Regions from separate parts of the Marinobacterium sp. xm-g-59 genome, predicted to be linked through region 2. Evidence: predicted binding sites of a transcription regulator. Region 2 holds the regulator's gene; the other holds the start of a gene.
The links. Region 2 encodes LexA, which represses DNA repair genes until DNA is damaged. Its sites were predicted from a motif close to TACTGTNTANNTANACAGTA; they were not measured.
Positions count from the first base shown of each region.

Region 1 (11,703 bases), on a different contig from region 2:
GTTCTGCAGGTTAGGGTCGGTCGAAGAGAGGCGTCCGGTAGCCGTCACCGCTTGGTGATACGAGGTGTGCAGACGACCCGTATTGGGATCAACCATCGTCGGCAGTTTGTCCGTGTAGGTCGATTTCAATTTGGTTAGACCGCGGTGCTCAATAATCAGCTTGGGCAGCGGGTACTCCAGCGCCAGCTCTTGCAGCACCTCTTCTGCCGTCGACGGGGCCCCTTTCGGCGTCTTCTTAATCACCGGCAAACCCTGCTTTTCAAACAGAATGGTCTGCAGCTGCTTAGGTGAGGATAGATTGAAGGGCTCACCCGCTGCTTCAAACGCATCGTTCTCTAACACCTTAAGGCGCTGCTCAATCTCAGCACTCTGTTGCGCCAGCATCACTGATTTAATCAGCGCACCGTTGCGTTCAATGCGTGACAGAACCGGAATCAGTGGGATTTCGATCTCGTCCAGAATCGGTTTCACCGAAGGCACATCATTTAGAGCCTGCTGCAATGTCTCATGCAGACGCCAGGTAATATCGGCATCTTCAGCGGCATAAGGGGCGGCCTGCTCTATCTCGATCTGATTAAAGGTCAGTTGCTTCTTGCCTTTACCGGCCAAGGATTCAAAGCTGATGGTACTCTCATCTAGATAGAACTTAGCCAAACTGTCCATATCATGGCGTGTCGCAGTGCTGTTGAGCACATAGGATTCCAGCATGGTATCCGCTGATACGCCTTGAACATTGATGCCATATCGCGCCAGCACATTCATGTCGTACTTAATGTGCTGACCCACTTTATTGAGGGACGCATCCTCGAGCAGGACTTTAAGCTCAGCCAACGCCCAGTCAAAGTTAACTTGCTCGGGGACACCAACGTAATCATGGCCTAGTGGCAGATATGCCGCTTTGCCCGCTTCACAACAGAATGAGACACCGACCAACTGCGCTTGCATGTAGTTTAGGCTGGTCGTCTCAGTATCAAAGGCAAAGGTGCCCGCAGCACGCAGTTTGGCAAACCACGCAGAGGCCGTCGCCTGATCCAAAATGGTTTCGTAGTGGCGTTCAACACTGGGCTTAGGAGCAACGGGCTCGTTTGTAGCTACGGAATCTTGCGTCGCTTGCCCATCGGGGCCCTCTAATAGTGCCACCCAAGAGCGGAACTCGTAATCCTTAAATAGCTCAATCAACGAAGCGTTATCAGGTTGAGGAAGGTGCACATCCGACAGAGAGATCGACAGCTCAACATCGGTTTTAATCGTGGCCAACAGATAGGAGAGCTCAGCCGCTTCGCGATGCTCTTCAAGCTTCTTGGCCATGGTTTTAGAGCCGCGGAAGGTTAGATCGGCAATCTTATCGAGATTTTGGTAGAGGTCACTGATACCGCCAATACCTTGCAGAAGCGCCAATGCCGTCTTCTCGCCCACCCCTGGCACACCTGGAATGTTGTCGACCTTATCGCCCATCAGCGCCAGATAGTCGATGATCAATTCTGGGGGAATACCAAACTTTTCGACCACACCATCACGATCCATCTTAGTGTCAGTCATGGTGTTGATTAGGGTGACCTTATCATCGACCAATTGCGCCATATCTTTATCGCCCGTTGAGATCACAACCTCTAAGTTGTGCGCTTCGGCTTGGCGCGCCAGAGTACCGATCACATCATCCGCTTCGACGCCCTCTTCCACTAAAAGTGGCAATCCCATCGCTTTAATAATGTTATGAACCGGTTCAATTTGCTCACGCAGATCATCGGGCATCGGGGGACGCTGTGCTTTGTATTCAGGATAGATCTCATCACGAAAGGTTTTACCCTTAGCATCGAAGATGACCGCCACTGGAGAGTTGGGATAACTCTTTAGCAGACTGCGCATCATTGAGGTGACCAGTCGCACCGCACCGCTTGGACGTCCGTCGGATGTTCTTAAATCAGCCTGTTGTGACGCAAAGAAGGCACGGAACAGATAAGAGGAGCCATCAACGAGAACTACAGGGGCTTTTGTGTCGGTCATAATAAGATATCTATTGTATTTTTAAGCAAGGCACACAATCATAGACAAAAGCGCTGCTGCACCCAAGCTTTAGCAGCAGATAGCCCCCGATCATTGAGAACCAACCATGGCTGTATATACTCAGGTGTCTGACACCGACCTCGACAAACTGCTCGCTGATTTTGATCTTGGCCAGGCCGTGGCACTGAAAGGCATTGACGGTGGCATCGAAAACACCAACTTTTTCTTAACAACTGAAAAGAGTGGCCAACAGGCGGAGTATGTACTCACTCTCTTTGAAGAGCTTGATAGAGATGAAGTGCCCTTCTTTGTTGAGCTGGGTAGTTGGCTAGCGAAGCGCAATGTTCCCGTCTCTTATGCCATCGAAGATCGCAACGGCATTGGCTTGAAACAGATCTCAAAAAAACCGGCTATTATTCAGCCGCGCTACCCCGGTGCACACCTAAAACGCGAGCTTCTGACGGCCAATCACTGTGCTCAAATCGGCACGGCCCTTGCACACTACCACCAAGCCTCTAACGATTTTTACCTTAAGCGTCAGGCACACCGTGGAGTATTTTGGTGGCGCAGAGAGAGTGAACGACTCGCGCCTTTTATCGATTCAGAGTCGCGTGATCTGCTGTCCGAAGAGGTCGCTCGGTTTGATGAGCTGCGCGACACCTACACCAACCTGCCGATGGGCATTACGCATGGGGATCTTTTCCATGACAACGCGCTGTTCCATGAGGATAAGCTGACGGCGATTCTGGATATCTATAATGCGGCAACCGCCTACTGGCTCTATGACCTAGCGATTGTTGCCAATGATTGGTGTCTGGATGAAAACCTGAAGATTGATTCGGTGCGAGAGCAGGCCCTATTAAAAGCCTACTCAGCCATTCGCCCCTTTACTGCAGAAGAGCATGAGGTTTGGCCGCAGCTGACTCGTACCGCCGCAATGCGTTTTTGGCTATCACGCCTGGAGCCTTGGGTTGATGCCCAGCAAGGCAATGGCAGCGATAAGACACTGAAAGACCCTGATGAGTTTAAACAGGTGCTGATGCACCGAATTAAATCACCGAGTCAGCTGTAGGAACGAATTTCTACAGTTAAGAGAGTGGTGTCAGACCAGAGGTCGGACACCTGTGCGGAACCAGTGGGTCTGACCTCTGGTCTGACCCAGCTATCTATGCCAGTGATAATAAAGCTTCCGCCAACTTAGTCTCATCGTAGCGATCTGTGTGCTCAGTATTCGCCAGATCAACATCCACAAGTTGAATGCCACGCTTATCTAGCCAGTTTAGAAACTCTGCATCAATGCCACTCAACAGTGTGGAATCGGTCAGCAGAATATCGATACAGCGCTCCGCTCTACCTTGAAGAACACCGCCTGCATCTCGAGCAACAAATCGTTCCAACTGCTCAATCTGCTCCTGCAACGTCATACCAAATTGTTCAGGATCATTACCTAAATTGGGGACATACACTTTTCTGGCAGGGTTATCCATAATCGCTTTACCCACCCCTTTCGGGAGTAAGTTAGCCAGAATACTGCTGTAGAAACTGCCTGGCGGGAAGACGAGAAGATCTGCTGAATTGATCCAACCTCTCTCTTGATCGGCCAGATGCGATTCCGAGCCCTGCGGCAAGTGCAGATCAAGCGAGGCGATACGCTCATTTAATGGCTGGGACTCTTTTCCTGTCATCCGATGCTGTCCGATGATCTCTCGCCCACTCTCTGTGGTCACTTTCAGTTCACCGCACTCGTCCGTGACGGTGCGTACCTGGCCTCTGACATGAACCAGACGACTGAACAGCAGGGCAATAGGATCTAATGAACGATTATGGCTCAGGTAGCCCCCCGCCAATATCAGATTACCAATACTGGCTCGCCTGAAGTGAAAATCCTTGGGGGCTGACTCAAGAAAGTAGTTTAAAAAATCACAAATAATGCTCTGCACGGGCTCGGGAATGGACTGAACTCGCCTGTCGTTGCGTTGTTGCATCGCCTCGACCCTTGCACGCAATACCGATTGCGATTCATCGGTCGGAAGGCGGTAAGCAAATAGCTCGGTCACCTCAGGGTGACCGGCGAGTGAGGCGTCAGCTAACGCCATCATTCGGGAACGTAAATCGCCCACGGCAGGCATATCAAATGCTTTTCGCAACACAGCGGAGCTACCGCCAGAGTCATAGGGGGTCACTAAATGAATAGAGTTATGGGTATAGCGTTTGAGTATCTGGGAAAAGCCATTCAACGCAGTGCCACCGCTGAAAAAGAGCAGCTTAGGCCCGGTTTCAGGGTTGGCTTGATACTCAGCCAAACGGGCAGTCGTATGGTCAGCAGATAGGGGCATTCACTACTCTATGATGGTGGATTGATCATCCCAGTGTAAGTTTGCTGCGTAGGAATGCCAAGACTCCCATAATAATTATGCGTATACTGTACGCCCATTCAGTAATTTCTCTTTTTGAGCAGTGCGACACTATGGATGTAACTCACATTATCGACTCCCTCAACGATGCGCAGCGTGAAGCGGTTACCGCGGATATCAGCAACCTTCTGGTGCTGGCCGGCGCAGGATCGGGCAAGACGCGTGTCTTGGTTCACCGAATCGCTTGGTTAATCGAAGCCGAGCAGATTTCACCCTATTCGATATTGGCGGTTACCTTTACCAATAAAGCGGCTAAAGAGATGCGTGGACGTATCGAGACCCTGCTCAACGTCAACGTTCATGGTATGTGGGTTGGCACCTTCCACGGCTTGGCGCACCGACTGCTTCGCTCGCACTGGCAAGAGGCCGGACTGCGTGAGAACTTCCAGATCATGGACTCCGATGACCAGTTACGTTTGGTTAAACGCATCTCTAAGGAGATGGGATTAGATGATTCACGCTGGCCGCCGAAACAGATTCAGTGGTACATCAATGCACAGAAAGATGAAGGGCTGCGCAGCAAACATCTAGAGCGCACCGGTGACTTGGTTCAAGACACGCTAATACGCGTCTATGAGGCCTTTGAACAGGCCTGTGACCGTGGCGGTATGATCGATTTTGGTGAGCTCCTACTGCGCTGCCTTGAGCTACTGCGCGATAAGAACCCTCAACTGCTGCAACACTATAAAGAGCGCTTCCGATACGTCTTAGTAGACGAGTTCCAGGATACCAACGCCATTCAATACGCCTGGTTGCGCCTGCTCTGTCAGGGTGAACACAAACTGATGGCGGTGGGTGATGACGATCAGTCGATTTATGGCTGGCGCGGTGCTCGTATTGAGAACATTCAAAACCTAGAGGCACACTTTGGTGGGCTGAAGACCATCAAGCTAGAGCAGAACTACCGCTCTACCGACAACATACTGTCGGCGGCCAACGCTGTGATACGCAATAACTTTGGACGTCTGGGTAAAGAGCTGTGGACAGAGGGCAATCAGGGCGATCCAATCAGCCTCTATGCGGCATTCAATGAACAGGATGAAGCGCGATTCATTGTCGATCGCATCGCACAGTGGGTATCGGATGGTAATCGTCGTGACGAGAGCGCCATTCTCTACCGTTCCAATGCACAATCCCGTGTGCTTGAGGAGATGCTGATCCGTGCCGCTATTCCCTATCGCATCTATGGCGGCCAACGATTCTATGAGCGTTTAGAGATTAAAAATGCCCTCGCCTACCTGCGCCTAATAGCCAACCGCGATGACGATACGGCGATGGAGCGCGTCATTAACGTGCCAACCCGAGGCATCGGAACGCGCACCATTGAAGAGGTACGCGATTACGCACGAAGCCAAGGCATCTCAATGTGGCGTGCCTCGAACGAGATTATCGAGCATAAGAGGCTGCCAGCACGTGCCGGCAATGCACTGCAGGCCTTCTTAGATCTGGTCAATCAATTGTCGGTTGATACAGAAGAGGCATCCCTGCAGGAGCGCACAGAACATACCATTCGCTTCTCTGGACTGATTGCTCACCATGAAAAAGAGAAAGGTGAAAAAGCACAATCACGCATCGAAAACTTGGAAGAGCTAGTGACTGCTGCACGTCAATTTGAGCAGCAGTGGTCCCAGGAGGAGAACCCTGAGTTCCCTTCTGTGTTGTCTGCCTTCCTTGATCAAGCTGCACTGGATGCTGGTGAATCACAGGCGGACCCCAATACCGACAGCGTACAATTGATGACACTGCACTCAGCGAAAGGCTTGGAGTTCCCGCTGGTCTTCCTATGCGGTATGGAAGAGGGGCTATTCCCGCACAGCATGTCGGCCGAAGAGCCCGGACGTTTAGAAGAGGAGCGCCGCCTCTGTTATGTAGGTATTACGCGTGCCATGCAGAAACTCTACATGACCTACGCTGAGTCCCGCCGCCTTCATGGCCAAGACAACTACAACCGCCCTTCACGCTTCATTCAAGAGATTCCATTGGAGTTGATTGAAGAGGTGCGCCTGAATGCCAGCGTTCGCCGACCGCTGTCTAGTGGTTCGGATATGGAGGTCAGCTTCACGCCACAATCCGCTTTTGCCAGTGAAGTACCCGATACTCAGCTCAGTCTAGGCCAGAGGGTTAACCACCCTAAATTCGGTGACGGCATGGTCATAAACTTTGAGGGGTCCGGCCCGAAAGCCCGAGTGCAAGTGAACTTCGATTATGAAGGCACGAAGTGGCTGGTTGTTGGTTTTGCTAATCTAACAACGCTGTGAATAAAACATTTCAGTTTGTTTAAAGAAAAATTACACCTGTGTAACATTCTTGTAACAAAAGTGTATTTAAATAGCGTCAACTTAAATTAGCGACTACTTTAAGTAGTGGTAAATCAATGAACCAAGCAAGAGGAGCTTCTCTTGGAAATCAAAGATATGAACAAGCTTGATAAAGCGACAGCATCTAACCGTGGCGATGTTATGCGCATCGGTTACGCCCTACTCTTCCTAGTAGGTATTGTTCTCTTTATCTCAGCACAAGTTGGGGATATCCCAGGAAGTTACATCCTTGTCATTGCCGCAATGATCGGTGGTTACATGGCAATGAACATCGGCGCTAACGACGTAGCCAATAACGTCGGCCCAGCAGTAGGTTCAAAGGCGCTTACCCTAACAGGCGCTATTATTATCGCGGCTATCTTTGAAGCATCTGGTGCTTTAATTGCAGGCGGTGACGTAGTCAGCACAATTAAAAAAGGGATCATCAACCCTGAAGTGATTGGCGATGCCGATACTTTTATTTGGTTGATGTTAGCCGCACTACTAGCGGGTGCGTTATGGCTTAACCTAGCAACGGCTGTTGGTGCTCCTGTCTCTACTACTCACTCTATTGTTGGTGGTGTATTGGGTGCTGGTATCGCTGCAGGCGGTTTTGGTATTGCTAACTGGGACAAGATGGGCGCGATCGCAGCAAGCTGGGTGATCTCACCTGTACTTGGCGGTCTGATTGCAGCTGGTTTCCTATACCTAATCAAACGCACCATTACTTATAAGTCGGACATGCGTGTTGCAGCTAAGAAGATGGTACCTCTGCTGATCATGTTGATGGCTTGGGCATTCTCGACTTACCTAGCACTTAAAGGCGTTAAGAAGCTGATCAAACTCGATTTTGTGACAGCTCTTCTAATCGGTCTAGCCATTGCGGTTGTTATCTACTTCATTGTTAAAGGTCTGGTTGCTAAAGCAGCTGACCGCTTGGATAACGACAAAGCGGGTGTTAACAAACTGTTCACCATTCCTCTAATCTTCGCTGCAGCACTACTAAGTTTCGCACACGGTGCAAACGACGTTGCAAACGCCATTGGTCCACTAGCGGCGATCAACGATGCGATCGTTAACCACGGCATTTCAACGAAAGCAGCAATCCCACTTTGGGTCATGATGATCGGTGCTCTAGGTATCGCGTTGGGTCTAGCACTATTTGGTCCAAAACTGATCAAAACTGTTGGTTCTGAGATTACTGAGTTGGATCAGACACGTGCATTCTCTATCGCTATGGCGGCAGCGATCACGGTTATCATCGCTTCTCAGCTAGGTCTTCCAGTCTCTTCAACTCATATTGCTGTGGGCGGTGTATTCGGTGTGGGCTTCCTTCGTGAGTACTTGAAATCAAGCCACGCACGCATGATCAACGAGATCAAATCGCACCACCAAGGCGCCGATCAAGAGGAAGTAGAAGAGTTTCTTGCTAAGTTTGAAAGTGCATCAATCGATGACAAAGCTAAAATGCTTAAGCAACTTAAGAAGAAAACAGCCTCTGCAGAGCTAAGCAAAAAAGAGCGCAAGCAGCTTAAGAAAGCTTACAAACAGGAGTTGGTTAAGCGTTCAGCTGTTTACAAAATTGCCGCTGCATGGATTATTACAGTTCCAGCATCAGGTACATTGGCTGCGATTCTGTTCTACGTAATCCGTGGAATCATGGTCTAATAAACGCCAAACTATTCATCAAAAAGCCCCTTCGTGGGGCTTTTTTGCGTCTTATATCTATCATTAAATTGTCATAAACGCTTCACAGAGTTGTAACAAAGCAAACGTCTAATAGTTATCAAAGAGGTAAGCGACAGCCTACCGACTGATTTAAAAACTAAGGAGTTTGAAATGTTCCTACGACTCGCAACAACAGCTGCTACTTTAACCGCTCTAATGAGCACTCCAGCAATGGCTCGTGATAACGTGAGCATTGCTGGTTCATCAACCGTTCTTCCATTCGCAACAATCGTTGCTGAGCGTCTAGGTCGTAACCCAGCGTTCAACACACCTGTTGTTGAATCAGGCGGTTCTTCTGTTGGTAAAAAAGGTGTTTGTGACGGCATCGGTACTGAATTCATCGATATCGGTAACGCTTCTTCACGCATGAAGAGTGGCGAACTAGAGTACTGCGACGCAAACGGAGTAAAGATTACTGAGATCAAAGTCGGCTACGACGGTATCGTATTTGCTAACTCTAAAGACGCTGCTCAACTTGAGATCTCTCGCTCAGATCTTGGTAAAGCGCTAACAGCTAAAGTAGCCGTTAACGGTGAGCTAGTTGATAACCCATTCAAAACTTGGAAAGACGTTAACCCAGCGCTTCCAAATGTTGCCATCCGTGTCTACGGCCCACCAACGACTTCTGGTACTCGTGCATCATTCGCTGAAATCATCAACGAAAAAGCGTTCTGTAAGAAAGACGACGAGATGAAAGCAGCGCTAAAAGCAGCAGGCAAAAAAGCAAAATCTTGCCGTGCAATGCGTACTGACGGTGCATACATCGAAGCTGGCGAGCAGGACAACCTGATCGTTCAGAAGCTACAAGAAGACTCAGAAACTTTCGGTATCTTCGGTTTCTCTTACCTAGACCAGAACTCTGACACTCTACAGGGTGCGAAACTAGACGGTGTAGCTCCTACATTCGAAGCGATTGCTGACGGTTCTTACAAAGCATCACGCGCACTGTTCATGTACGTTAAGCACCAGCACATTGGTGTTGTACCAGGCATTGCTGAGTACATGACTGAGTGGACTAAACACTGGGACGAAGATGGCATCCTAGCGGACGCTGGCATGATCCCAATGCCAACTGCAGAACGTGAAGAGATGGCTGCTCGTATGACAGCACTGCCAGTTCTTACTGCTGATGCTCTTAAGTAACCCAACCCTAGATTGAAATTAATCCGGCCTGTCTTACAGGTCGGATTTTTCAGCATTTGAGATACTGAAATGACACTGACTTCGTTGCTAATTATTTTAACAGTCATCAGTCTCGCCTTTTACTTCATAGCTAAAAGGACGGTTCTTATCGCTCGATCAAATGGGCAAACCTTCCACTCGCTTCCAAACTACTATGGCCTTTGGGCTGGCTCGTTAGCCTTCTTCCCAGCGGTCGTCGTACTGATTCTCTGGTCTATCATTGATATTCAGCTGTTCCAAAGCTGGGTGCGTGATTTCTATCCTCCTGAAATCCTTGCTGCAGGCGGTTCACAAGCCATTGTGGCGCTCGCCAAGGTAGAAAACATTGTCGCAGGCATCCGTTTTGGTGAACCTGAAGCCTGGGTACTACAAGCAGGAGAAGCTTGGATTGGCTGGGCTGCAACCTCTACGATGCTGAAATCCGCCGTGGTTTTAGGACTAGCAACGGCCTGTGGTTTGATCGCTTACCGTCAGATCGATTCCGATTTTCGTGCACGTAACGGTGTAGAAAAACTGATCTCATACGGTCTGATTGCAGCATCAACCATCGCCATTCTTACGACCATTGGTATCGTACTGTCTGTACTGTTTGAAACCATTCGATTCTTCCAACTGGTTCCTCCTACTGACTTCATATTTGGTACCGAATGGAACCCTCAATTTGAAGGTGCAGAGCGCGCTGGATCAGGTGGCGGCGAAGCGAAATACGGCATGCTACCGATGTTTGCGGGCACCCTGTTGATCTCCTCTATCGCGATCATCGTTGCAGTGCCAGTTGGTCTTGCCAGTGCGGTCTACCTAGCCGAATATGCTTCGCCAAAAGTGCGTTCGACCGTTAAACCGCTGCTTGAGATTCTTGCCGGCGTACCCACTGTGGTTTACGGCTTCTTCGCAGCCTTAACCGTTGCGCCTGCTATCAAAGGGTTTGGTGAATCATTAGGCCTTACTGTTGCGTCTGAATCAGCACTCGCGGCAGGTCTCGTCATGGGAGTTATGATCATTCCATTCGTCTCATCACTTTCAGATGACGTGATCAATGCGGTGCCTCAATCACTCCGTGATGCGGCTTACGGATTAGGCTCGACTAAGAGCGAAACCACCCGCCAAGTGGTCCTTCCTGCGGCACTGCCAGGTATTGTTGCGGCCGTCATTCTTGCGGTGTCTCGTGCAGTCGGTGAGACCATGATCGTAGTAATGGCTGCAGGCCTAGCGGCCAACCTTTCATTCAACCCTCTCGATGCTGTCACAACCGTGACATCTCAGATCGTTACAATTCTGGTCGGTGACCAAGAGTTTGAGTCGGCGAAAACACTATCAGCATTTGCGCTATCTACAATGCTGATTATTTTGACCTTGGGTCTAAACTTCTTCGCCCTTCAAATTGTTAAGAAGTACAGGGAACAATATGACTAACAAGGCATTCAAGGGCCTCTCACCTCAAGAGGCGACTGCGCGCGTTGAAGCGTCACTGAAACAACGTCGCAAGAAAGAGAAACGCTTTCGTCTGATGGGCTTATCGGCTGTCGGTCTAGCGTTAACCTTCCTAGTCGTTCTGTTCTCGGGCATCTTAACCAAAGGCCTGCCAGGCATGTTCCAGCACTACGTTCAGCTGGATGTGGTATTGGATAAAGCGCGTCTTGACCCACAGGGTGATATGTCAGATGCCTCGCTCTTCTCGGGTGATGCCGACAAAATTATTTTGGAAGCCTCACTCGCCTCTATTGGTGAAGAGGGAGGCCGTAAAACTAAGAAGGCCCTTCGTAAGATGGTCTCTTCGGGTGGCTCACAGCGCCTGATCGATTTCGTAAAGGCTAACCCTGAATTGATGGGCACAACGCAAACCATTAAGTTTGCTGTGGATGATGATATCGACTCGTTCCTGCGTGGATTCATTAAACGTGAAACCCCTGAGAAAGATCGCCGTATCAACGACTTCACAATCGAGATCGTAGACAAGTGGCAAGAGGCCGGTTTAATCAGCTACGAGCTAAGCGACTACCTATTCTTCGGTTCGGCATCGCGTGATGCAGAGATGGCCGGTATTAAAGGGGCTCTTTTCGGTTCGCTTCTGACGCTGG
Region 1 is NZ_WBYR01000003.1:241,719-253,421, forward strand. It holds gene polA (DNA polymerase I) at 1-2,004, opposite strand, end outside; gene XMG59_RS05620 (homoserine kinase) at 2,111-3,076, shown strand; gene XMG59_RS05625 (GAK system CofD-like protein) at 3,171-4,340, opposite strand; gene uvrD (DNA helicase II) at 4,472-6,676, shown strand; gene XMG59_RS05635 (inorganic phosphate transporter) at 6,818-8,383, shown strand; gene XMG59_RS05640 (substrate-binding domain-containing protein) at 8,555-9,586, shown strand; gene pstC (phosphate ABC transporter permease subunit PstC) at 9,656-11,038, shown strand; gene pstA (phosphate ABC transporter permease PstA) at 11,031-11,703, shown strand, end outside.
Region 1: the regulator LexA is predicted to act here: its motif matches at 4,425-4,444, upstream of uvrD (DNA helicase II).

Region 2 (11,703 bases):
CCTACTTGATCGATGAGAAGCGTAAGTTACACATCTGTGGTAACAACCCAGATTGTGACGGCTTTGAGGTCGAAGAGGGTAACTACCGTATCAAGGGCTATGAAGGCCCTGTAGTCGAGTGTGATAAGTGTAGCGCTGAGATGCACCTTAAAACGGGCCGTTTCGGTAAGTTCTTTGGCTGTACCAACTCAGAGTGTAAAAACACACGTAAGCTGCTCAAGAATGGTGAAGTGGCTCCGCCTAAGATGGATCCAGTTCCGATGCCGGAGCTTAAGTGTCAGAAGGTTGACGATACCTACATCCTGCGTGATGGAGCCAGTGGTCTATTCCTGGCAGCAAGCCAATTCCCACGTAATCGTGAGACCCGTGCACCTCTGGTCAAAGAGTTGATTCCACATAAAAATGCGATTGACCCTAAATATCACTTCTTAATGGAAGGGCCTCAGCAAGATGAGCAGGGTAACCCCGCTCAAATACGTTACAGCCGCAAAACCAAAGAGCAGTACCTTATGACGGAAGTTGACGGTAAGGCAACTGGTTGGAGAGCTTACTTCACCAATGGTATGTGGCAAGTTGAAGCAGCCAAAGCTAAGAAGCGTTAATGGCTGACCTATACTCCCAGCGTGTGAATCAGACACTCGCGTTTGCACAATACGCGCTGGTGGGTATCAACACTGAGTTGACCGGTGAATCGACCAATCGTATGAAGCTTCGTGGCCTGCAAGAGGCTGCGCTGTTTCATTTAGACAGCGCCTTTAAAGCCTATCTTAATGAGTTGGCTGAACGTGAGCGTGTCCTGCTGACCCAGGCAACACCCTTTGAATTAAGCAAAGCTTTTCAGCAACAGGGAGTCCATTCCAGTGAGTTGGATGAGATGGAGCTGCTCTGTCAGGATTCCGGAAGTTGGTTGTCTAAGTTGATCAGTGCCATCAAAGCTATTCATAAACCCCTACCTCCCTTGCAAGAGAGCGCTAGCCAATCTGACATAGCAATTATAGATTTGGCCAAAGAACAAAGCCTTGAGGAGCAACTGGAGACTCAGTTGCAGGGATGGTTTGAGCAGTTGCGAGCGATGATCCTAAGACATCGCTCTAACGCGCAAGAGTGGTAAACTCAGTTCATTCCTTTTGTTTCAACACCCTTCACAAAGAGATGATCATTCAGATAGTGTCTTGTCGCATCCCCAAGTGGGGCTGATTTGCGACTGCTCACATCCATCTGAACAATGGTCGTCTCTGCCGTCGCGACACAGACGTCATCTTGGAACAGCACCTGGTAGAGCCCAAATGAGCTGGTACCCACGCGAGTTACACCGGTGCCAATATCCAGACGTCCTGGCCAGGTGATCTCACCTAGAAAGTTCAAATGCAGACTGGCAATGACAAATTCGCAATTGTCATTGGCAAGTGGGTCTTTTGGATCGTAGAGAAATTCGACACGGCCTGTCTCTAGGTAGGTACTGAATGCGGCATTGTTCACGTGGCCCTGACGATCGGTATCGGCATAACGGATCTTATCAAATGTTTGGATAGGGAAGTCGGTTAACTGATACGGCTGCTGATTTGGCTTGTGCGATCCCACACTGTTCTCCTTGTAAGTGGTACTCCTCTATTGAGCCTATGATGGTTCAGGGTCTGATTCAAGCTAAATAAAAAAGCCGCTCAAAGAGCGGCTATGGGGGTCTTTGCTACAACGCAGCAAAGGGGGAGGCTAAATTTTTTTACGTACCAATAGACACTCTGTTTCGCTAGAGATCTGAGTGCGTTTCAGTTGGCTGACTAACGCGTCATCGGCAGGGTCATTGTGCCAGCAGATCAGTGTGTGACAGGTTCCCGCTTGCAGTGCGCGCTGAGCCAGTTTGTCTAAACCATGGCGCTTATCACGACGAAGTATCCATACTTTTTTAAGGTCGACGCCTGCATCCGCGAGCACCTGCTTAGTTAATGATTTTGGCGGCTCTAACATAACTAGCCAGCTCTCTTTTTGACTTAATGCGGCAAGCATCGGCATAAGCATTGTGTTCAGATTTACCTGTGAGGTGTGCTGAATCAGCTCAGTCAAAACCAGTGGTTTAAGACCCGCATCATTCTGTGCAAATTGATTGTAAGCAATCATGGTGATTACCTTTAAAAGTCATTCTGTTGACGAATTACGCCAACACCCAAGCCTTCGATGGTTAACTGCTCTTCACGAAGATCAACTTTAATCGGGTCGAACTCTTCGTTCTCTGCTATCAAGTAGACCATGTGACCATCGCGGTGGAATCGTTTTACCGTGACATCTTCACCGACACGAGCAACGACTATCTGACCCTCACGTGCTTCACGTGTTTGGTGAACTGCCAAGAGATCACCATCCATAATGCCGATGTCTTTCATACTCATGCCGCGGACACGGAGTAGGTAGTCTGCTCTTGGGCGAAAGAAGTCTGAACTGATGGTGCAGTAATCATCGATGTGTTGTTCAGCGAGGATGGGTTCACCTGCGGCAACCTGACCGATGATCGCTAGGCCCTCCTGCTCCTCCTCTTCACCGACGATACGGATACCGCGAGAGGTGCCAGGGATCATCTCAATGGCCCCTTTACGTGCTAAGGCCTTTAGGTGCTCCTCTGCTGCATTGGCAGATTTAAACCCTAGATCGCGAGCAATATCGACGCGTGTAGGTGGAAATCCTGTTTCATCAATATGGCGACGGATGCAATCAAGCACCTCTTCTTGACGATTTGTAAGCTTCATAAACGCCCCCTATGACAGTACTGATTGGAATTTAAATGACTGTCTGTTTATTCAGTATTTGTATTTTTATACAGTATTTTAAATGTCGTCAAGTTTTTTCTGTTTGTATATCCAGTATTTTTGTATGATGGCCAACTAATTCGGAGGCGATGTGCTTAACAAAGAGACCCAAACCACCATACAGACAGCTTATCGCGCATTTCTAAATGCTCGCGATTTAAAGGCTCGTTATGCACAAAAGCATATGATTGCAGCGGTCGCACGGCAGTTGGGTGGTATCTTGTCGGACGATGCGGGTCAGCGTCTGGGTGAAAATCATCTGGTCGCCGTAGAGGCTGGAACGGGCACCGGTAAAACCATTGCTTACCTGCTGGCCGCACTTCCAATAGCGCAGGCTAAAGGTAAAACGCTGATCATTTCGACCGCTACCGTTGCGCTTCAGGAGCAGCTTTTATTAAAAGATCTTCCTGAGTTGGCTGAGCACGCCGGTATTGAATTTAAGTACGAAATTGCTAAAGGGCGTCGGCGCTACCTCTGTGTTAGCCGATTAGAGTCTCTTCTTAGTAATCAGCAGGATCTTTCACAGTCAGCCCTGTTTGAAGATGAGTTGGCCCAAGTTTTGGGGCCTGAACAGATCAAAGAGTACAGCGGCCTGTTGGATGAGTTTGCCAGTGGTCGTTGGAAGGGTGATCGTGATGAGCTAGAGCGCAACCTGGATGATGAGACCTGGATGCCGCTTACCTCAGACCATATGCAGTGTACTAATCGTCGCTGTGCGCATTTCAACGCCTGTCCGTTTTATCGTGCTAGGGCCGATATTGAGACAACCGATCTCTTGGTGGTCAACCACGATCTTGTACTGGCTGACTTGGCGTTAGGCGGTGGTGCGATTCTTCCTGAACCGGCCGATTCAATCTACATATTTGATGAGGCGCATCATCTGGGTGATAAGGCGACTAACCACTTCGCGCTCTCTATGCGAGTTAAAGCGAGTGAAAAGGCCTTCAAAACCCTGGAGCGTCAGTTAAAAGGGCTGTTGGATGAAGCGGATTCTGCATTGGTTTTGCAAGATCCAATCAGTCGTATTCAATCCAGTCTCAATGTGGTTCAGGGGCATTTGCAGCGTCTGGACGATCTAGTCTCTGAACAGTTTTTGCCACTCCCGGTGGATGAGCGCAGGTTGCGCTACCCGCAAGGCAGGGTACCCGACAGTTTGGCTAGCCTGACACGTGAATTGGCTCAGTTTTTATCACAGGTTGATCCTCAGTTAGAGAAGATTATTAATGCCCTTAAAGGGGCGATGGAAGATGAAGAGTCTGCACTCGATAAGGGTGTAGGGGAGCGCTGGTTGCCACCGCTAAGTACCCAGTTTAGCCGTGTCCAGAAGATGATGTGGCTGTGTAGAAGTTTTTCGCAAGATATTGAAAATGAAGAGGATAAAGTTGCAAGGTGGTTGGTTCGTCATGAGTCTGAAGCGGGTCGCGATATTGAACTTCACAGCGCCCCTGTCTCCGCTCAAAACCATCTTCAAGATCTGCTCTGGGATCAGTGTTACGGTGCGGTTTTAACCTCAGCAACGCTAACGGCCCTTGGGCGGTTTGATTCCCTCTTTACTCAATTGGGTCTCCCTTTGGATACGCCAGCACTGCGAATGCCTAGTCCTTTTGACTACGCCAATAAGGCCGTTTTGCATGTCCCGAAAATGAAGTTCGATCCTTCAAAAGCGGATCTTCATACCGAAGAGGTTGCTGATTGGCTTAACCGAGAGTTACCCAATTTAACCTCTGTATTGGTTCTGTTTACCTCTTGGCGCCAAATGCGTCGAGTCGAAGAGTTAATGGATACCAAACTGCTGTCGCGTTTAACGGTTCAAGGTGAACTCAGTAAGCAAGCGATGCTGATAGAGCACAAAGCGAGAATCGACCGTGACGAACCCAGTGTTATTTTTGGTTTGGCGTCGTTTGCAGAGGGTGTAGATCTACCCGGTCACTACCTAAAAGATGTTATCATTACCAAGTTGCCTTTTAGTGTTCCAGATGATCCTGTGGATGCGACCTTGGCTGAGTGGATAGAAGCCCGCGGTGGTAACCCTTTCATGGAGATAAGTGTACCCGCAGCCTCTATCAAACTAACTCAAGCGGCAGGCAGATTACTGCGTACGGAGAATGATTCCGGTCGTGTTGTTTTACTTGATAGGCGTGTCGTGACACGTCGTTATGGACAGCAGTTGATCGATGCGCTTCCTCCTTTTGCGCGCCATTTTGAATGATCTATTGATTGAGAGATCCCGATTTTGACTACAGATACCAACCCTGAACAGCAACAAGGTAATCAAGATTCAAATGAAAAGCGGCGTCGCACCCAGCGTCGTCGTCCCCGCAAAAGCCGTGACTACAAACCTCGTCGCTCGCAAGAGTGGAGCCTTGATCAGTTTGTTGTAGAGCCTCAAGAGGGTAAGGATCGTTTCCACGATTTCTATCTGCCAGACTCATTGATGCGTGGTATTCATGAACTTGGCTTTGAGTACGCAACACCGATTCAAGCGGCAACGATTAAGCCGGCACTTCAAGGCCGTGACATCATTGGTAAGGCTCAGACCGGTACCGGTAAAACTGCAGCTTTTCTAATCGGGATCATTACCGATCTTCTCGACTTCAAGTTGGATGTTGAACCGCGCAAGGGTGAACCCCGTGCATTGATCATTGCACCGACACGAGAGTTGGCTCTGCAGATTGCAGCCGATGCAGAAGGCCTATGTAAATACACTGGTTTAAGTATCGTCTCGCTGGTAGGTGGCATGGATTATGACGTGCAGCGTGCAGCACTCGCCAAAGCGCCTGTCGATATTTTGGTCGCGACACCGGGTCGCTTGATCGACTTCGTCAGAAATCAGGATATCGATCTCTACAACGTAGAGGTGTTGGTGCTGGATGAGGCTGATCGTATGTTGAGCATGGGCTTCATTCCCGATGTGCGTACCATCATTCGTTCAACACCGCGTAAGGGCGCTGAGCGTCAAACACTGCTCTACAGTGCAACCTTCACCGATGAGATTATGCGTTTAGCGGCGCAGTGGACGCGTGATCCGGTCACGATTGAGATCGAATCAGAGCATCAAACTACGGATAACGTTTCTCAAACGGTATTTCTTGTCTCAAGTGATGAGAAGTACAACTTGCTGCGTAACTACTTACGTATCAATGGCGTCGAGAAAGCGATCGTATTCTGTAACCGTCGTCATGAGACGCGTAAGTTGGCAGAGCGTCTAGAGAAAGACGGTGTCAAAGCGGCCATGATGTCGGGTGAGATCCCACAGAACAAACGCATCAAAACCCTAGAGGGTTTCCGCAGTGGCAAGATCGAAGTCCTAGTGGCTACCGACGTTGCTGGTCGCGGTATACACATTGATGGTGTGAGCCATGTTGTGAACTATCAGCTTCCTGAAGATGCGGATGACTATGTTCACCGTATTGGTCGAACCGGCCGTGCAGGCGCTACCGGTGAATCAATCTGTTTTGCCTGTGAAGACGATTCGTTCCTTATCCCAGACATTGAGTCGATGACCGGTGTTAAATTGAACTGTATCCACCCTGATGCTGAATTGCTGGTTGATCCAAACAGTGTTGTAGTGGAAGAGGCTGTTGAAACAGAGTCGACCGAATTGGAAGCGACAGAGACTGAAACTGAAACCGTTGTTGACGCGCCAGTGGCGGAAGAGCCTCTAGCAAATGAGTCAGTCGACCTAACGGAAGTCTCATCAGAAGAGACGGCTGGCGAGATTGATGTGCTACCCCTTGAAAGAGCTGCTGAGACAAGCGAAGAGCAGTTAGATTTAGAGATCACTGAAGAGAACGACGATAAGGAGTCTCGCAGTTAATGAGTGGTGATCGTCACGGCCTAGCGGGTATTCAAAAAATAGTGGCCATGATTGTCAGTGCGTTTTTCGCAGTGATTGGATTGCTAGGCTTTAGCAATAGTGGAGATCCGGTTCAACTGATCCTCTTTCTCGTTGCAGCGATCATCTCTTGGTATGTGATTGCGATGTTGTTCAAGTTGGTTGAACGAATTTTAGATTCCTTAGGTTAGGTTGAGTTAGGTAAAGGTAATGCAGACAGTGACTAAGGTTGCCGTGTTAGGCGGTGGGAGTTTCGGTACCGTCATCGCCAATATGACGGCTGAAAAAGGTATCCCGACCTCCTTGTGGGTACGTCGAGCTGAACTGGCTAATGATATTAACCAGCAGCGTTGTAACGATCGCTATGTGCCCAACTACCCATTAGCCGACTCCTTGGTTGCGACTGATGATATCGAGTCCGCATTAAAAGACGCTCAGGTTGTCTTTATTGCGATTCCAAGCAGTGGCTTTCGAGCGGTTCTGAATCAAGCTAAACCCTACCTCAACGATGAACAATTGATCGTTAGCACGACCAAAGGCATCGAAGCTGTTAGCTTCAGTCTGATGAGTCAAATCATGGAGCAGGAGTGCCCAGCGCATCGATCGGGTGTGATCAGTGGCCCTAACCTGGCTAAAGAGATCGCCAAGCGTGAACTGACCGCTACGGTCATTGCCAGTACCGATGAGAATCTTCGAGAGACGGTTCAAGAGCTTCTTCAGTCTAGCTATTTCCGTGTCTATGCCAGCGCTGATACCTTCGGTGTGGAGCTCGGTGGCACCTTGAAGAACATCTACGCCATTGCGTCCGGCATGAGTGCTGCGTTGGGTATGGGTGAAAACACTAAAAGCATGCTGATCACGCGCTCTCTAGCAGAGATGAGTCGTCTTGCGGTGAGCATGGGCGCTAATCCATTGACCTTCCTTGGATTAGCGGGTGTGGGAGATCTGGTCGTGACCTGTCTATCACCTCTGTCACGTAACTACCGAGTTGGTTATGCGTTGGGGCAGGGTAAGTCGTTGGATCAAGCAGTGGCTGAGCTGGGAGAGGTCGCTGAGGGTGTCAATACACTGAAGTTGGTGAGCGAGCACGCAGAGCAGCAAGATGTCTACATGCCTCTTGTGCGTGGCCTCTACGAGGTAGTCTTTAATCAGGCGCCCGTCAAAGTGGTCATCGGTAAGATGATGGAAGGTGCCCACAGTGCCGATGTTGAGTTTACACTCTCGGGTTCCTGAACATGCGAATCCTATTGATGCGTCATGCGGAGGCTGCCCCTGGCTTCCCAGACGAATCACGTCGCTTAACCCCTTATGGGGAGGCGTCACTGCAAAATCGCCCTGAAGGTCTACAGCCTTTCTTAGATGAATTGACCCACATCTTTGTCAGCCCCTATCAGCGTACTCAGCAGACATTAGCTAACCTTCTGCCCAATCGGGAGGCTCTGCTTCTTGATCTGATTACCCCTGAGGGTGAGCCTGAAGCCGTGTTTAACTATCTGCAATCTCTGCCCGATGAGAGCAGGGTTCTATTAGTGACACACATGCCCTTGGTGGGTCGTCTATTCAGCTCGCTCGTTGAGGGTGAAAGTCGCTTTGGCGTTGGGTTTATGCCCGCTCAAATCGAGGTGGTCGATTGTGATCTGCCTGCAGCGGGGCTGGGTCGCTCCATTGCTCAGTTTACTCATTACCCCTGAACCTACCGCTTACATTTGATAGAAAACAGCATGATTCATCCAAGAGAGATTAGGTTTACCGTTCACAGTCGAACCATTACTGCACTGCAGTGGGGTGAGGATGACCAACCGTTGATTTTGGCACTACACGGTTGGCTAGATAATGCCGAGAGTTACTACAAATTAGCGCCTCACTTGGCGGGTTTTCGTGTTGTCGCTATCGATATGGCAGGGCATGGTCAGTCAGATTGGCGCAGTGCGGATTCGGGCTATCCTGTTTGGGGTTATGTAGAAGATCTTCATGCGGTTAAGCGCCAACTTCAACCCGATGGGGCAATTCGAATACTGGCTCACTCGTTAGGTGCTGGTGTGGCGTCTCTCTACGCCGGGACATTTCCGGATCAGGTGTTAACACTTGGCTTGATAGAGAACCTAGCTCCGTTTACAAACGCCCCCGATCAATTTGCTGAGAATTTAAGCCAGTCGATAACGGATAACTTGTCGATTCAAAAACAGGCTTCTGCTAAATCCAAAGCATTGCTGACCAAGTTAAGAGCAACGGGTCGCTTCCCTGTGCCAGTGGATGCGGCTGAGCGCTTAGTGGTGCGCAGTAGTGAACAACTGCCCAATGGAGAGCTCAGAATACGAGTGGATCCCAGACTCAAATTGCGCTCTTCAGTACGTTTAACAGAAGAGCAGGTTCGCAGCACTCTTGCTCAGATAGAGTCACCTGTTTTGGTGATTGCGGGTCAGTCAGGTTTGAGCCAGGAGCTGACCCAAGCACGCTTACCCTTCGTAAAAAATATCGAATTTAGATGGATGCCGGGTGGGCATCATCTACACTTAGAGGATGAGGTCGTGCCACAGATGGCTGCGGCATTTAATGAGTTTTTTGGTTGAGTGAGTGTGTTGAATGATTAGGCTAGTGTTACATCGACTGTTACCTCTGTTTCTATTCTCCTCCATGACGTATGCGAATGGGGCTGCTCCTCTGCCCAATGGCATCAGTATTGACCCATCCGCTGAGCTCGATAAACAGACCACTCAAACCGTTCGAGATTATCGCTTTCCCTTAGGCGCTGTCGTTAAGATCAATCGAGATGTTCGCATCGATAAAGAGCAGCAACTGTCGGGCCAACTCACGCGTACAACCTGGGAGATGCCAAAATCATTTGATCCCCATGAACTGCTGCAGGTGCTTCGTGATCAAGTAATCACCCAAAAAGGTGAGATCCTGTTTGAGTGTGATGGTAGAGATTGCGGAACCAGTAATATCTGGGCGAATGACCTATTTAATAATGCCGATCTCTATGGTCGTGATGACTACCAACGCTATTTTGCTGCCAAGCTGGGCGACCAATACCTTGCGGCTTACGCGGTAAGGCGGGGTAACCGACGTGTCTATCTTCACCTCGATCAGATCACTGAAGCGGAACAGGCGGTGCCTTGGTTGGTGCTACTAGAAGATCGTGGCTGGGTTAAACTACCCAACATCGAAGAGCCAACCCTTAAGCTGTTAGCTGATCATCTAAAGCAAAACAGTTTGCCCATTCGATTGGTCGGTCATCAGCAGGGCAGTGATCAAGGAATTGCTGAACAGGAATCAATGCGCTTAGTTGAACAGGTGAGGGCTTATCTGGATAGGGCAGGCGTAGCCACTGGCCAACTCGAAGTACACGGATTAGGGGCATTAGCACCCAGTGTGCTGGGTGCCGACCAATCTGCTGTGGTCGTGATCGCTAAATAGAAGATCCGATTGGGTGTCAGACTGGAAGTCAGACACCAAACAGCTGAGGTGATTAGTTTACCAGTGACAGGAATTCTGCACGTGTTGCGGGGTTAGATCGGAAGCTACCCAGCATCATCGATGTCTTCATCATCGCGTTTTGCTTCTCGACACCGCGCATCATCATGCACATGTGTTGCGCTTCAATCACCACGCCTACACCCAGAGCACCGGTAACCTCTTGAAGTGCTTCGGCAATCTCTTTGGTCATGTTCTCTTGGATCTGAAGACGGCGTGCGTACATGTCGACGATACGCGCTATTTTCGACAGACCAATCACTTTACCCTGTGGAATGTATGCAACGTGGGCTTTGCCAATGAAAGGGAGTAGGTGGTGTTCACACATTGAGTAGATCTCAATATTTTTCACGAGCACCATCTCAGAGTTGTCTGATGGGAAAAGCGCACCGTTTACCACCTCTTCAAGCGACTGGTCGTAGCCTTTGGTCAGAAACTTCATCGCTTTTGCAGCGCGTTTAGGCGTATCTAACAAACCTTCGCGGTTAAGATCTTCGCCAATCGCTTCAATGATGTTTTCGTAGGCTTTTTCCATGACTCTATTCCTTTCTCGGGCCCTTTTATGCCCGTTAACAACTAAGCGGGCAAACATACGCCAATGTCTCCCTTGGGTAAAGGTTTACCGGTTGGATTTATGACGCTCATCCGATTTAAGAAGCACGTAGAGTGCTCCGGTTCCGCCATCTTTTGGCTGAGCAGAGCAGAACGCTAGCACGCCCTCTGTCTGTTGCAGCCACTCGCTGACGTAAGTCTTCAAAAGGGCAGGTTTGTTAGGGTCAGTATAGGATTTGCCATGTACGATCAGTACCGATTTGAGGCCCTGCTTGTGACAATCCCTAATAAACAGATGCAACTCATTACGCGCTTCATCAACAGTAAATCCGTGCAGATCAAGACCAGCATCCCAACCTAAGTGACCCGATTGCATCCGTTTGATTAACTTCAGTTGAACACCGGGTACTGCAAAAAGAATGCTCTCTTCGGCACTGAGTAATTCGTGATGAGTAGAGTTTAGCCCATCGACGATAAGCTCCTCTTTTTCGGCGGCCGCCAGTCGACGATATTCAATCGATCCCTCATCGGGTTTGTTGACGGGGCGTTGAATATCAGCGCGATTCTGCTCAATCGGCGTCACATCCTTAAAAAGCTCCTTTAGAGAAGCGAAATCACTGATCTTATCACTCTTATCAGACATGTTGATTACAGGTAAACTATGGCAACTTTTGATTCGGATATTATCAGGTTAGCCATGAGCTCAGATCAAGCAGTGATCGAACAACTTCTCACTCTTCGCGATTACGTTCGCTGGACACTCAGTGAGATGAACCGTCACCAAGTCTATTTTGGTCATGGCCATGTAGACGCTTGGGATGAGGCGCTGCAGTTAGTGTTTAATGCGGTGGATCTTCCGTGGGATAGTTCAGCTGAACTGTTAGACGCAAAACTTCTGCCTTCAGAAAGAGAGCGTGTCATCGATTTTGTGCAGCAGCGCTGCCAGCAACGTAAACCACTACCGTACATCACCGGTGAGGCTTGGTTTATGGGACTGCCATTCACTGTTGATGAGCGTGTCTTGGTTCCGCGGTCGCCGATCGC
Region 2 is NZ_WBYR01000001.1:267,728-279,430, reverse strand. It holds gene topA (type I DNA topoisomerase) at 1-602, shown strand, start outside; gene XMG59_RS01325 (DUF6586 family protein) at 602-1,111, shown strand; gene XMG59_RS01320 (thioesterase family protein) at 1,114-1,581, opposite strand; gene XMG59_RS01315 (SulA-like leucine-rich domain-containing protein) at 1,711-2,115, opposite strand; gene lexA (transcriptional repressor LexA) at 2,127-2,738, opposite strand; gene dinG (ATP-dependent DNA helicase DinG) at 2,890-5,007, shown strand; partial or broken gene XMG59_RS01300 (DEAD/DEAH box helicase) at 5,032-6,345, shown strand; gene XMG59_RS01295 (hypothetical protein) at 6,615-6,824, shown strand; gene XMG59_RS01290 (NAD(P)H-dependent glycerol-3-phosphate dehydrogenase) at 6,844-7,866, shown strand; gene XMG59_RS01285 (histidine phosphatase family protein) at 7,869-8,324, shown strand; gene XMG59_RS01280 (alpha/beta fold hydrolase) at 8,355-9,203, shown strand; gene XMG59_RS01275 (DUF4892 domain-containing protein) at 9,229-10,050, shown strand; gene folE (GTP cyclohydrolase I FolE) at 10,103-10,642, opposite strand; gene XMG59_RS01265 (Smr/MutS family protein) at 10,727-11,302, opposite strand; gene prmB (50S ribosomal protein L3 N(5)-glutamine methyltransferase) at 11,357-11,703, shown strand, end outside.